DNA from 3 places in the Flammeovirga sp. SubArs3 genome. Region 2 is predicted to be linked to each of the others. Evidence: riboswitches for the same ligand, from Rfam matches in the RefSeq annotation. Region 2 holds a riboswitch; each other region holds the start of a gene.
The links. A riboswitch is a leader RNA that binds a small molecule or an ion and turns the genes downstream of it on or off. The one in region 2 is predicted to bind cobalamin.
Positions count from the first base shown of each region.

Region 1: another riboswitch for cobalamin. It lies ahead of QL232_RS03960 (ABC transporter substrate-binding protein); the one in region 2 lies ahead of QL232_RS17765 (InlB B-repeat-containing protein).
Region 3: another riboswitch for cobalamin. It lies ahead of QL232_RS00250 (ribonucleotide-diphosphate reductase subunit beta); the one in region 2 lies ahead of QL232_RS17765 (InlB B-repeat-containing protein).

Region 1 covers NZ_CANDOA010000001.1:1,118,649-1,122,071, reverse strand. The annotation lists gene QL232_RS03970 (hypothetical protein) at 1-219, opposite strand, end outside; gene QL232_RS03965 (N-acetylmuramoyl-L-alanine amidase-like domain-containing protein) at 312-1,178, shown strand; cobalamin riboswitch at 1,289-1,464, shown strand; gene QL232_RS03960 (ABC transporter substrate-binding protein) at 1,483-2,643, shown strand; gene QL232_RS03955 (TonB-dependent receptor) at 2,646-3,423, shown strand, end outside.
Region 2 covers NZ_CANDOA010000006.1:165,032-168,454, forward strand. The annotation lists gene QL232_RS17745 (hypothetical protein) at 1-167, shown strand, start outside; gene QL232_RS17750 (thiamine-binding protein) at 225-518, shown strand; gene QL232_RS17755 (SDR family oxidoreductase) at 610-1,305, shown strand; gene QL232_RS17760 (Lacal_2735 family protein) at 1,311-1,472, shown strand; cobalamin riboswitch at 1,596-1,771, shown strand; gene QL232_RS17765 (InlB B-repeat-containing protein) at 1,894-3,270, shown strand; gene QL232_RS17770 (hypothetical protein) at 3,323-3,423, shown strand, end outside.
Region 3 covers NZ_CANDOA010000001.1:63,305-66,727, reverse strand. The annotation lists gene QL232_RS00255 (BamA/TamA family outer membrane protein) at 1-972, shown strand, start outside; cobalamin riboswitch at 1,413-1,616, shown strand; gene QL232_RS00250 (ribonucleotide-diphosphate reductase subunit beta) at 1,776-2,753, shown strand; gene QL232_RS00245 (ribonucleoside-diphosphate reductase subunit alpha) at 2,844-3,423, shown strand, end outside.

The sequences.
Region 1 (3,423 bases), on a different contig from region 2:
TTGATAAACCGTTCCATCTTCCCATGTATATGTTCCCATACCATGACGTTGACCATCCCCGTTAAATTGACCAACATATTTATCTTTTTCAGGATGCTCACTGATTTCTTGTCCTAATACTGACGTAAAATTTATCAGTAAAAAACACAACATAAATCCAAGAGACTTTCTTAACATTCTATTGATATTTTTATAGTTTGATTGCAAGGTAAGTTCCATTGTTCTGATAATTTCAAAGAATTGCCTAAGTTTATATATCAAGAACATTATTGAAGTTAATGCTTCATTCCTGCAAAATGCAAAAAATAAATATGTCAAGACAATTCTTATCTATAATTAGCTTATTATTTATCACTTTTTATTGCCAAGCACAGTTTGTTTGTACAATTCCAAGTACAAAAGCTTTTGAAGATAAGCTCACAACATTAAACCAACTTCCTTTACAAGGGCTTACTTCGAATGAAAAGGCAATCAGTATTGCCAAAACATTTGTAGGTGAACCCTATCTTGAAAAGACCCTAGAAATAAATGAAAAGAGGGAAGACTTAGTCATTAATTATCTAGGTTTTGATTGTACTACCTTTGTAGAATCTGTAGTTGCTTTAACTAAATTGTATTCTGGAGAGGACAATGAAAAATTTAGAAATCTCAATCATTATGCAAGTATCTTAGAATATTTAAGATATAGAGACGGGAGACGAAATGGGTACCCTTCACGATTACATTATTTTACAGAATGGATAAGAAATAATCAGAAAAAAGGTATTGTTACTGACGTTACGGAGAAAATCGGAGGAACAGTGTACGATAAGAAAATCAACTTTATGAGTACTCATATCACTGCGTACAAACAGTTAGTTGGTAATGATTCCGCTTTAGTAGAGATCAAGAAAATTGAAGATCAAATAAATACAAAGCCACTCTCTCAAATATATATTAAAGAAATAGCTGAGATAGAAAGTAAAATAGAATCTGGAGATATCATTGCTTTGGTTTGTAAAGTAGATGGTTTAGATGTCTCCCATGTTGGCTTTGCAGTAAGATTGGAAGACAACCGTATACATTTATTGCATGCCTCACAATCTGGAGGAAAAGTTGAAATCACAAAGAAGCCTTTAGCAGAGTGGTTAAAAAACAGCAAATTGAACACCGGTATAACAGTTGCAAGAATCAACTAGTTTATCTTTTGAATAATAGTATTTCTTGGCAAAACTGCTACTGATAATGGATTTGTAAATGATTTTTAATGATCACAGTCATGCTTCATAAATAATCTTTTTAGTTGTATTGTAAATAATCATCTATCATATTTGCATCAAACAAAAGGGAATTTGGTGAGAATCCAAAACAGTCCCCGCTACTGTAATCCTACCTGTAAGGGTTGATGAAAATGCCACTGAGTACACTCGGGAAGGCTCATCTAAAAGGAAAGTCAGGATATCTTTTGTTTGGAAATATTCTTCGGGTGTAAAGTAAAAAGGAATGCAGCTAAACAAGTCACTATATACTATAGTCCTTTCTTTCCTCATCCTATTTTTTGGATGTCAGCAGAAGGAAAACAAACAAACGTCTCAGAAAGAGAATCAAGAGCAAAATATTGGCTCAGTAAAATCGGAAGTGTTACATGCTAAAACTTTTAAGTTAGAATATAAGGACAATCTTAAATTAATACACTTCATCAATCCTTTTAACGACGGTCAAGAGACATTTGTATTATTACCAAAAGGGAATTCTCTTCCTGATCAATACAAAGGCCATCAAGTTATTTCAATTCCAGTAAAAAATGTAATTACAACGACCACCGCACAAACTTCTATGATGGAAGAACTTGGAAGTATTGATGCCATAAGGGGGTATGTTGATAAAACCTATATGTATAGCCAAGACATTATTGACCGTATGGAAGAAGGTCGTATTATTTCTGTTGGTTATGATATGGAAGGAAATGCTGAAAAAGTAATCTTAAGTGATGCTGACTTGGTTATGGTTGTAGGAAGCAGTTCAACATCTTCAACTTCCTTCCCAGTTATTCAAAAAGCAGGCATTCCCATCTTAGCCAATACAGACTGGCAAGAAAGTGACTTATTGGGAAGAGCCGAATGGATTAAGGTTTTTGGTGCTCTTCTTAACAAGGAAGCCGAAGCAAATGCTTTGTTTGAAAGCATTACAAAGCAATACAACGAATATAAACATCTAGCTACTCAGGCAAAATCTTCTCCGAAAGTGATTAGTGGTTTACCGTACAAAGGCCTTTGGTCTGTACCCGGTGGAGCTTCATATTTGGCTAAAGCTTTTCATGATGTTCATGTAGATTATCCTTGGTTCGACAATGATCAAAAAGGTAGTTTACAATTCGATTTAGAAGGCGTTTATGCAAAAGGAAAAGATGCAAAATATTGGATTAACGTTGGCATGGTCAATTCCTTAGAAGAGTTAAAAGGTATTGACAAAAGATATGCTGAATTTGATGCATTTACTAACGGAGGAATCTACAACAACAATAATAAAATGAATAAAGCAGCCAATGATTATTGGGGTACAGGAATTTTACACCCAGAAATCATTTTAGCTGACCTTATTAAGATTTTCCATCCGGAACTTCTTCCTGATCACGAATTATACTTCTTTCAAAAAATTAATTAATCATGAGATTAAAAGGTCTAATGGCCGTTTTATTCTTTATCTCCACTTATTGTGTAGGTCAAGAGTATCAGCTTCCTGATCGAGAATTAAAAGAAGTTGAGATCACTGCCAAATCAATGAAGTATTATAGTCAAGGGGCACATATTCAAACCTTTGACAGTACTGAAATGCAATTCTATAATGAAGGTACCCTAGCGACTTTATTAAGAGATAAAGCTTCAGTATATATTCGAGAATATGGTGCTCCAGGGCAACTTTCTAGTATCTCTATTCGTGGTGCATCTCCAGAAAATACTGCGATTGTATGGAATGGTATTAACTTAAATTCTTTGACGTTAGGTCAAACAGATATGTCTACCATTAATACTTTCTATTTTGACAATATTGACCTTCAGTATGGAGCAAGTTCTGCACAATATGGTTCTGGTGCAGTAGGTGGCACCATTATCCTTAAAGATCAATTGGATTGGGAGAGTGAAAATCATTTTGAAATACAAACAGCATATGGAAGCTTCAATCAACAATTTTATGGTTTTAAAGCTCAATATGGTAATAATAAATGGAAGCATAAGACAGTAGGCCTTTATCAGATGGCTGATAATGATTATACATTTTATAATGAGTATGCTAAAGAAGATCAGGTACAACAAAATGCTGGTTTTTGGCATGCAGGAATTCTTCATGAAACTCATTTTAAACCAAATGAAAACGAAGAATGGTCCGTTAATTTATGGTATACACAAGATCAAAGGGGTATTCAACCAATCATGGGTAATAACA
Region 2 (3,423 bases):
CTGTATTGGTTTATGATGAAGCAACCATGATGTTTGCCAAAAATAAGGGAGTAGAGTATGAAATTAATATAGAGAAATCTGATGATCAATACGATGCTTTTTTCGTGATTTGGTATAAAGAATTAGAGGAGAACTTAAAAGCATCCACTTCAGTTGTTCATCCTTAATAATTCCTTAGTTTTGTACCCATAAACTTCAAAAATTAATGATTTATGGGTGCAATAATGAATTTTGCAATTTTTCCAATAGACAAAGGTGATCATATTGGAGAATACGTATCTAAAGTAGTACAACATATTAAAGATTCAGGTCTTACATATCAGTTTTCTCCTATGGGGACAGTAATCGAAGCTGAAACGGTTACTGAACTATTAAAGGTAGTAGACGATGCTTATAAGATTATGGATCCCATCTCTGACCGTATTTATTGTGTAATGAACATGGATTACAATAAAAATAAATCAGGGATGATTAAGGCGAAAACAGAATCTATTGAGAAAAGAATAGGTAAAGTTTAGGCTGAGAGAAGAGAACATTGGATGTTCTCTTTTTTTATTGAAAACATTTCCGAGCATAGGTAGTTAATTCTCTGTAACACTTATGTAGACCATGAAAAATTATCTAATAATAGGAGGGGCTTCCGGAATAGGAGAAGCATTAGTAAAAACACTTGCAGAAGGTGGAAATAGAGTATTTGCTACTTATAATAAGACAATGCCTACGTTTGAGAACGAAAATACACATTACCAACAGTATGATGTACTTTCGGAGACCAATAACTTTGATCAGCTTCCAGATGAACTAAATGGAGTAGCATATTGTCCTGGTAGTATAAACCTGATGCCTTTTACAAGATTAACGCCTCAAAGTTTTATTGATGATTTTCAGCTTCAAGTCAACGGAGCCGTAAAGGTTTTACAAGCAGTGATCAATAAACTGAGAAAATCACAAGGGAGCATTGTATTGTACTCAACAGTTGCAGTGCAGACAGGTTTTAAGTTTCATACTCAAGTAGCTGCATCAAAAGGTGCGATAGAAGGGTTAACAAAAGCATTGGCAGCAGAATATGCTCCAAAGGTTAGAGTAAATGCAATAGCACCATCATTAACCGATACTCCTTTGGCATCAAAATTACTTAGTGATGAATCAAAGAAGGAAGCGAATGCCAGTACTCACCCATTAAAGAGAATTGGTGAGGCTGAAGATATTGCAAGATTATCTGCTTTTCTTTTATCGGATCAATCCTCTTGGATGACAGGACAAATCTTGCATGTGGATGGAGGTATATCAACACTTAAATTATAATCATCATGTTTGGACTATTTAAAAAGAAATCACCCAAAGAAAAATTAGAAGCGAAATACAAGAAGCTTTTGGAAGAATCACATCGTTTGTCGCATACAGATCGAAAAGCTAGCGATCTAAAAATGTACGAAGCGAACGAAGTGCTAAAAGAATTAGAAAAATTATAAGCGGTTTAAATATCGTATTATGTTAAGGTTTGTGGTTATTAGATACCGCAAACCTTTTTTTAATATTATTTATTAATAAGATTAAATAATGATCAACATCACTTTGAATTAAATTAAACCACACCACTTTTGTTTCGCATTGGTTCCGTAAGGAATAACAGGGAATCTAGTGAAAATCTAGAACTGTACCCGCAACTGTAAAAGTTCAAAAAGTCATTTTTCAATAGGCCATTGTAGTATACGAGAAGGCGAAAAGTGAGAGCTAAGTCAGGAGACCTACCAAGCATTTATTTTTTTAGACAAAACTTCGGGAATAAAGTTTGAAAAATTTCATGGTACCACTTGGTAGATCCCCTCTATCGAAGAAATGTAAGCTTACCTAGAGTTTTGTCACCTAATTTTTATTATTAAAAGCAAAGTGATGAACAAACAATTTACAAGACAATCATTCTATTTCGTAATACTCTTATTATTTGGACTATTCAGTTGTGATAAAGAAGAGGCATCAATCACTGCATATACTGTTGATTTTGATTGTAATGGTGGTACAAAAATAGAAAGCCAAGAAGTTTTAGCGGGCGAAAAGGTGACTACGCCAACGGACCCTACGAAAGAGGGACACGAATTTTTATATTGGACGAAAAATGATCAAGAATACGATTTTTCAAAAGAAGTAGTTGATGATTTTACATTAACGGCGTTATGGGAAGAAATCGAAGTCACCTATCAAGTCACATATAAATTTGACAATGGACAAGAAGATAGTGTAGCTACTGTCATCGAAAATGATCTATTAAAAGCTCCTCAAATCCCACTAAAAGAAGGGTTTATCTTTAAATTCTGGTCTGAAGATGGTGCTGAATTTAAATTTGGAGAGGCTGTTACTTCTAATATTGAACTGACGGCAATTTATGAAGAAGTCATTGATCAGTATGTTGTTTCCTTTGATCCAAATAATGGTGAGCAAATGACATTAGTAACTGTCGATGAAGATACTGAAGTAACTGAACCTGAAAATCCACAAAAGGAAGATTATGAGTTTCTAGGATGGTATTTAAATGATGAACTTTATGATTTTACTTCAAAAGTTAATGGTGATATTACTTTAATAGCAAAGTGGAAAATCGTAGCAGGAGAAACTACATTTGAATATGCGACCATTTCAAGAGATGATTTTAATAGTTTAAGTAACGGAGATCATATTATGGTAAAAGCTCAACTCAATTACCTATCTAGAGGTTGGGCTTGGGGTACTGAGGTTTATCTTGTTGATAATAAAGAAAATAGCTCAAAAGACTTATATAGCCATTCAAACTACGGAATGTTCACTTTCCCATTATCAGTAGCAAGCGATGACCCAATGATGGGCGGTACTTATGTATTTAATCTAGTAAAAGATGTTTACATGTCATCACCTCAATTAGGTTTTGGATATATGCGAAATGAGGAATTTGATGAAACAGGAACTCCTGCTTATGATGGTGGAAAATGGAATGCACCTATGCGTTACGGAATCGAGTTTTTCGATGAAATTATTAGAGGTAACGTTAGAGAAGTGAATTATTCTGCTGAAAAAGGTTTATCAGTAGTTGTTGGTACTGAGGAAGTAACGATTAAAAAGAGAGTGGAGGATGGCCAAGGGAATATCACATACGAGAATTTATCTGAAAGTGATACATCTTTATTTGACGATCATCTAGAACAGAATAGATATATCTACACTATCCAAGTAGAAGGCGAAACAGTTTCTGTTTTAAACAAAGATACATTGCAAGTTTACGCTTCAATCTTACCCTAAACACTAACTAAGAGGGAATACGTAAAAGTATTCCCTCCAAACGATTCTAATTATGAAAAATATTTTAAAAATACTTCCAGTAATACTCATTTCTGGGTGTGATAATTCAGAGATTGAAGACACAAGCTATAAACCTATTGATAATCCAGATGC
Region 3 (3,423 bases), on a different contig from region 2:
TGGGAGTTTGGCCTAGTAAGTGTGTTTCAATTTAAAACACCCAATGCCACTTTAGCTACTAGACCATCAAATGCAACATTTATAGGTTTCTATACTTTAGAAAATCAAATGAGGTTGAAGTTGGAGCATACTATTTTTACCAAAGATGAAAACTGGTTATTCGAAGGAACATGGGAGTATGCTAAATACCCAGAGAAATATTACGGTATTGGTGGGGACACTCCAAATAGCAATGAACAGTTGATGGATTGGACCAAAGTTGATTTCCGACAACAGTTTCTGAAAAAAATTAGAGATAAGATGTTTTTTGGTCTTCAATACAGATACGCTAATTTTTGGGATATAAGTGTTGGACCAAGAGAGGATGGAAGTTATGGTGATGTCTCTGAAATACCTGGGTATGCAGGTGGTTCACTTTCAGGATTAGGATTTGTGTACAAATGGGACACAAGAGACCTTGTATTGACACCTTCTGGCGGGCATTATATTGAAGCTAAAATCGAAACCTATAACTCTTTTTTAGGAAGCGATTATAAATTCGAACGTATTTACTTGGATGCAAGAAAGTACTTTGATGTGAGTAGAGAGAAAGAAGGAAAAACAGTAGTGGCTTTTCAGGGTATTTACAACTCAACATATGGTGATGTTCCTTTTAGAGAAATGGCACTTATGGGAGGTTTGAATATGATGAGAGGTGTCTATGAAGGTAGATATAGAGATAATAATATGATCGCCTTTCAAGCAGAAGTAAGACAGCATATGTTCTGGAGATTAGGAATGACAGCCTTTGTTGCAACTGCTAACGTTTATGAAAATAGCAGTGATTTTAATTTTTCAGAAACTAAACTTTCGGGAGGTGTTGGTGTAAGGTTACTGATTAACGAAGAAGACAAAGCATCACTAAGAGCGGACTATGGAATTGGCCCTGATGGAAGCTCCGGAATTTATCTAACTTTTGGTGAAGCTTTTTAAGATGACATCATTATTATTTTTTGAATAAAAAATCAAGACAATAATTCTGTTTGTTTGAAATTTACAAACAGTCATTAAGCTCATTTTTAATAAAAGGTGAATCATGAAAAAAAATCTTTTATTAAAAATGAGCTTTTTTTTCATGATACAACCCAAATTTAATTTTGTATATAGTCGTTATGTGATCTCTGAAAACAAATCCTGATTTATTGTGTTATATATTATATTTTTTTTTGAACGAGTAATACAAAAAATGTTTCATTGATTGGGACAGGTGTTACTTTTTGAAATATTAGAATAGTACAATTATTGATAGGTAGTTAGCTCTCTTCTTATTAGCGCTAATTTTTGATTCAGTCAAGTAAAAAATGATAAAATTGAGAATATTTTTTTTTATAAAATTACCATCAAAAATGTTTGCAATAATCACGAAAAGGCTATTTATTTGTTAAAACGAAGGTGCTGAAGTGAAGTTGAGAATGCTTCAGTGAAAAGGGAAATAGGTGTAATTCCTATGCTGTTCCCGCAGCTGTAAGTTTTTAGATGAGTTCAATTTTTAACCACTATATCTTTTGGGTATGGGAAGGGAGAATTTCATCACTTAAAAACGAGCCAGAAGACCTGCCATCGTGTGCTTAATTTACCTCCTTCGGGATAAGGGAGAGCAAATCGTTGATCTATCTTCTTTGAATGTTTTCAAAGTTTTAGTCAAAGAGTCTTGTAAAGTAAAATTAGCAAACGTCAAATGTGCGGCAACAAATTAGTTGTCAGTGTTGTTTACATTAAAAACTTTAAATATAACAATGAGTTTACTAGATAAACGTGTAGCTTACAAACCTTTTGAATACCCAAAAGCACAAGAGTTCATTGATGCAATTCATCAGACTTTTTGGATTCACTCAGAAGTGAATTTTGATGCTGATATTCAGCAATTCAAAACAAACTTAAGTGATCATGAGCGTGATGTTATTGGTAATATTTTAAAGACATTTGCACAAACAGAAACAAACGTTCAGGATGATTTCTGGGGTGTGATCGGACAATTTATTCCTAAGCCTGAGATTAAAGCAATGGCGATCACTTTTGCAGAAAATGAAGCTAGACATGCATCAGCATACGCTCGTTTAAACGAATTGTTAGATTTGGATAATTTTGAGGCATTCCTAGAAGATGAAACAGCTATGGAACGTCTTGAAATGTTATCACAAGTGACAGTTGATGCACAAGGAAATGCAAAACCAGAAGATTTACTTCAGTCGATTGCAATTTTCTCTTGTTTCACTGAAAATGTAAACTTATTCTCTCAGTTTGCTATTCTTCTTTCATTCAAAAAATTCAAAAACCAATTAAAAGGTATTGGTAATATCATTAAGTGGTCTGCGAAAGATGAAAACTCACATGCAAGAGCAGGTATGTGGTTGTACAACTCCATGATTGCTGAATACCCTGAGTTGAATACTGAAGAATTACAAAACCGTATCTATGAAGCGGCTAAGATTTCTCATGATGTTGAAGTAAGATTACTTACAGGCATCTTTGAAAATGGCGAGTTTGATTTCTTACCAATCAATCACTTGGTACATTTCATGAGAGACCGTTTAAATAAGAGTTTATCAGAAATTGGTTTAAAGCCAACTTTCGAAGTAGACAAAGAAGTACTTAAAGAAATGCAATGGTTTGATGAGGAAGTATTCGGTCTTGCTCATGATGATTTCTTTGCCGTACGTCCAACAGAATATACAAAGAAAACTCAGTCAGTTACCGCTGACGATTTATTCTAAGCAAAAATACTACAATACAAGGGAGCAGCTATTCTCCCTTGTAATTTCAATTTCTTTCTAAACACCACTACACACCCTCAGTTCTTAATTATGTCTGAAATTACTTTAACTGCTGAAGCATCTAATTTGGAAGCAAGCCCAAAATGGATGACTCATGAAGGATTGCAAACTTTAAATAACGGTTACCTATTAGAAGGTGAAACTGTAAGAGATGCTGTAACAAGAATTGCTAAAGCTGCTGCAACTCGATTAAAAAGACCCGATTTCGAAAAAAGATTCTTTGACGCTATTTGGAATAACTATTTATGTCCTGCTTCACCTGTATGGTCAAATATGGGTACAGAAAGAGGATTACCAATCAGTTGTTTTGGTAGTTATGTGCCTGATAGTATTGCTGGTATCGGTTCTACTTTAGCAGAAGTAATGATGATGTCGAAAATTGGTGGAGGTACTTCTATCAATATGTCTGATGTACGTCCTAGAGGTGCTGAAATAACAAATAACGGTACTTCAAACGGTGTATACCCTTTCTTGGAAATGTTTGATTCAGTAATCAACGGTACAAACCAAGGAAGTACAAGACGAGGTATGCTTGCTGCTTACCTTGACGTTGAGCATGAAGATATCGACGAATTTCTAACTATTAAAGATGTTGGAAAGACAATTCAAA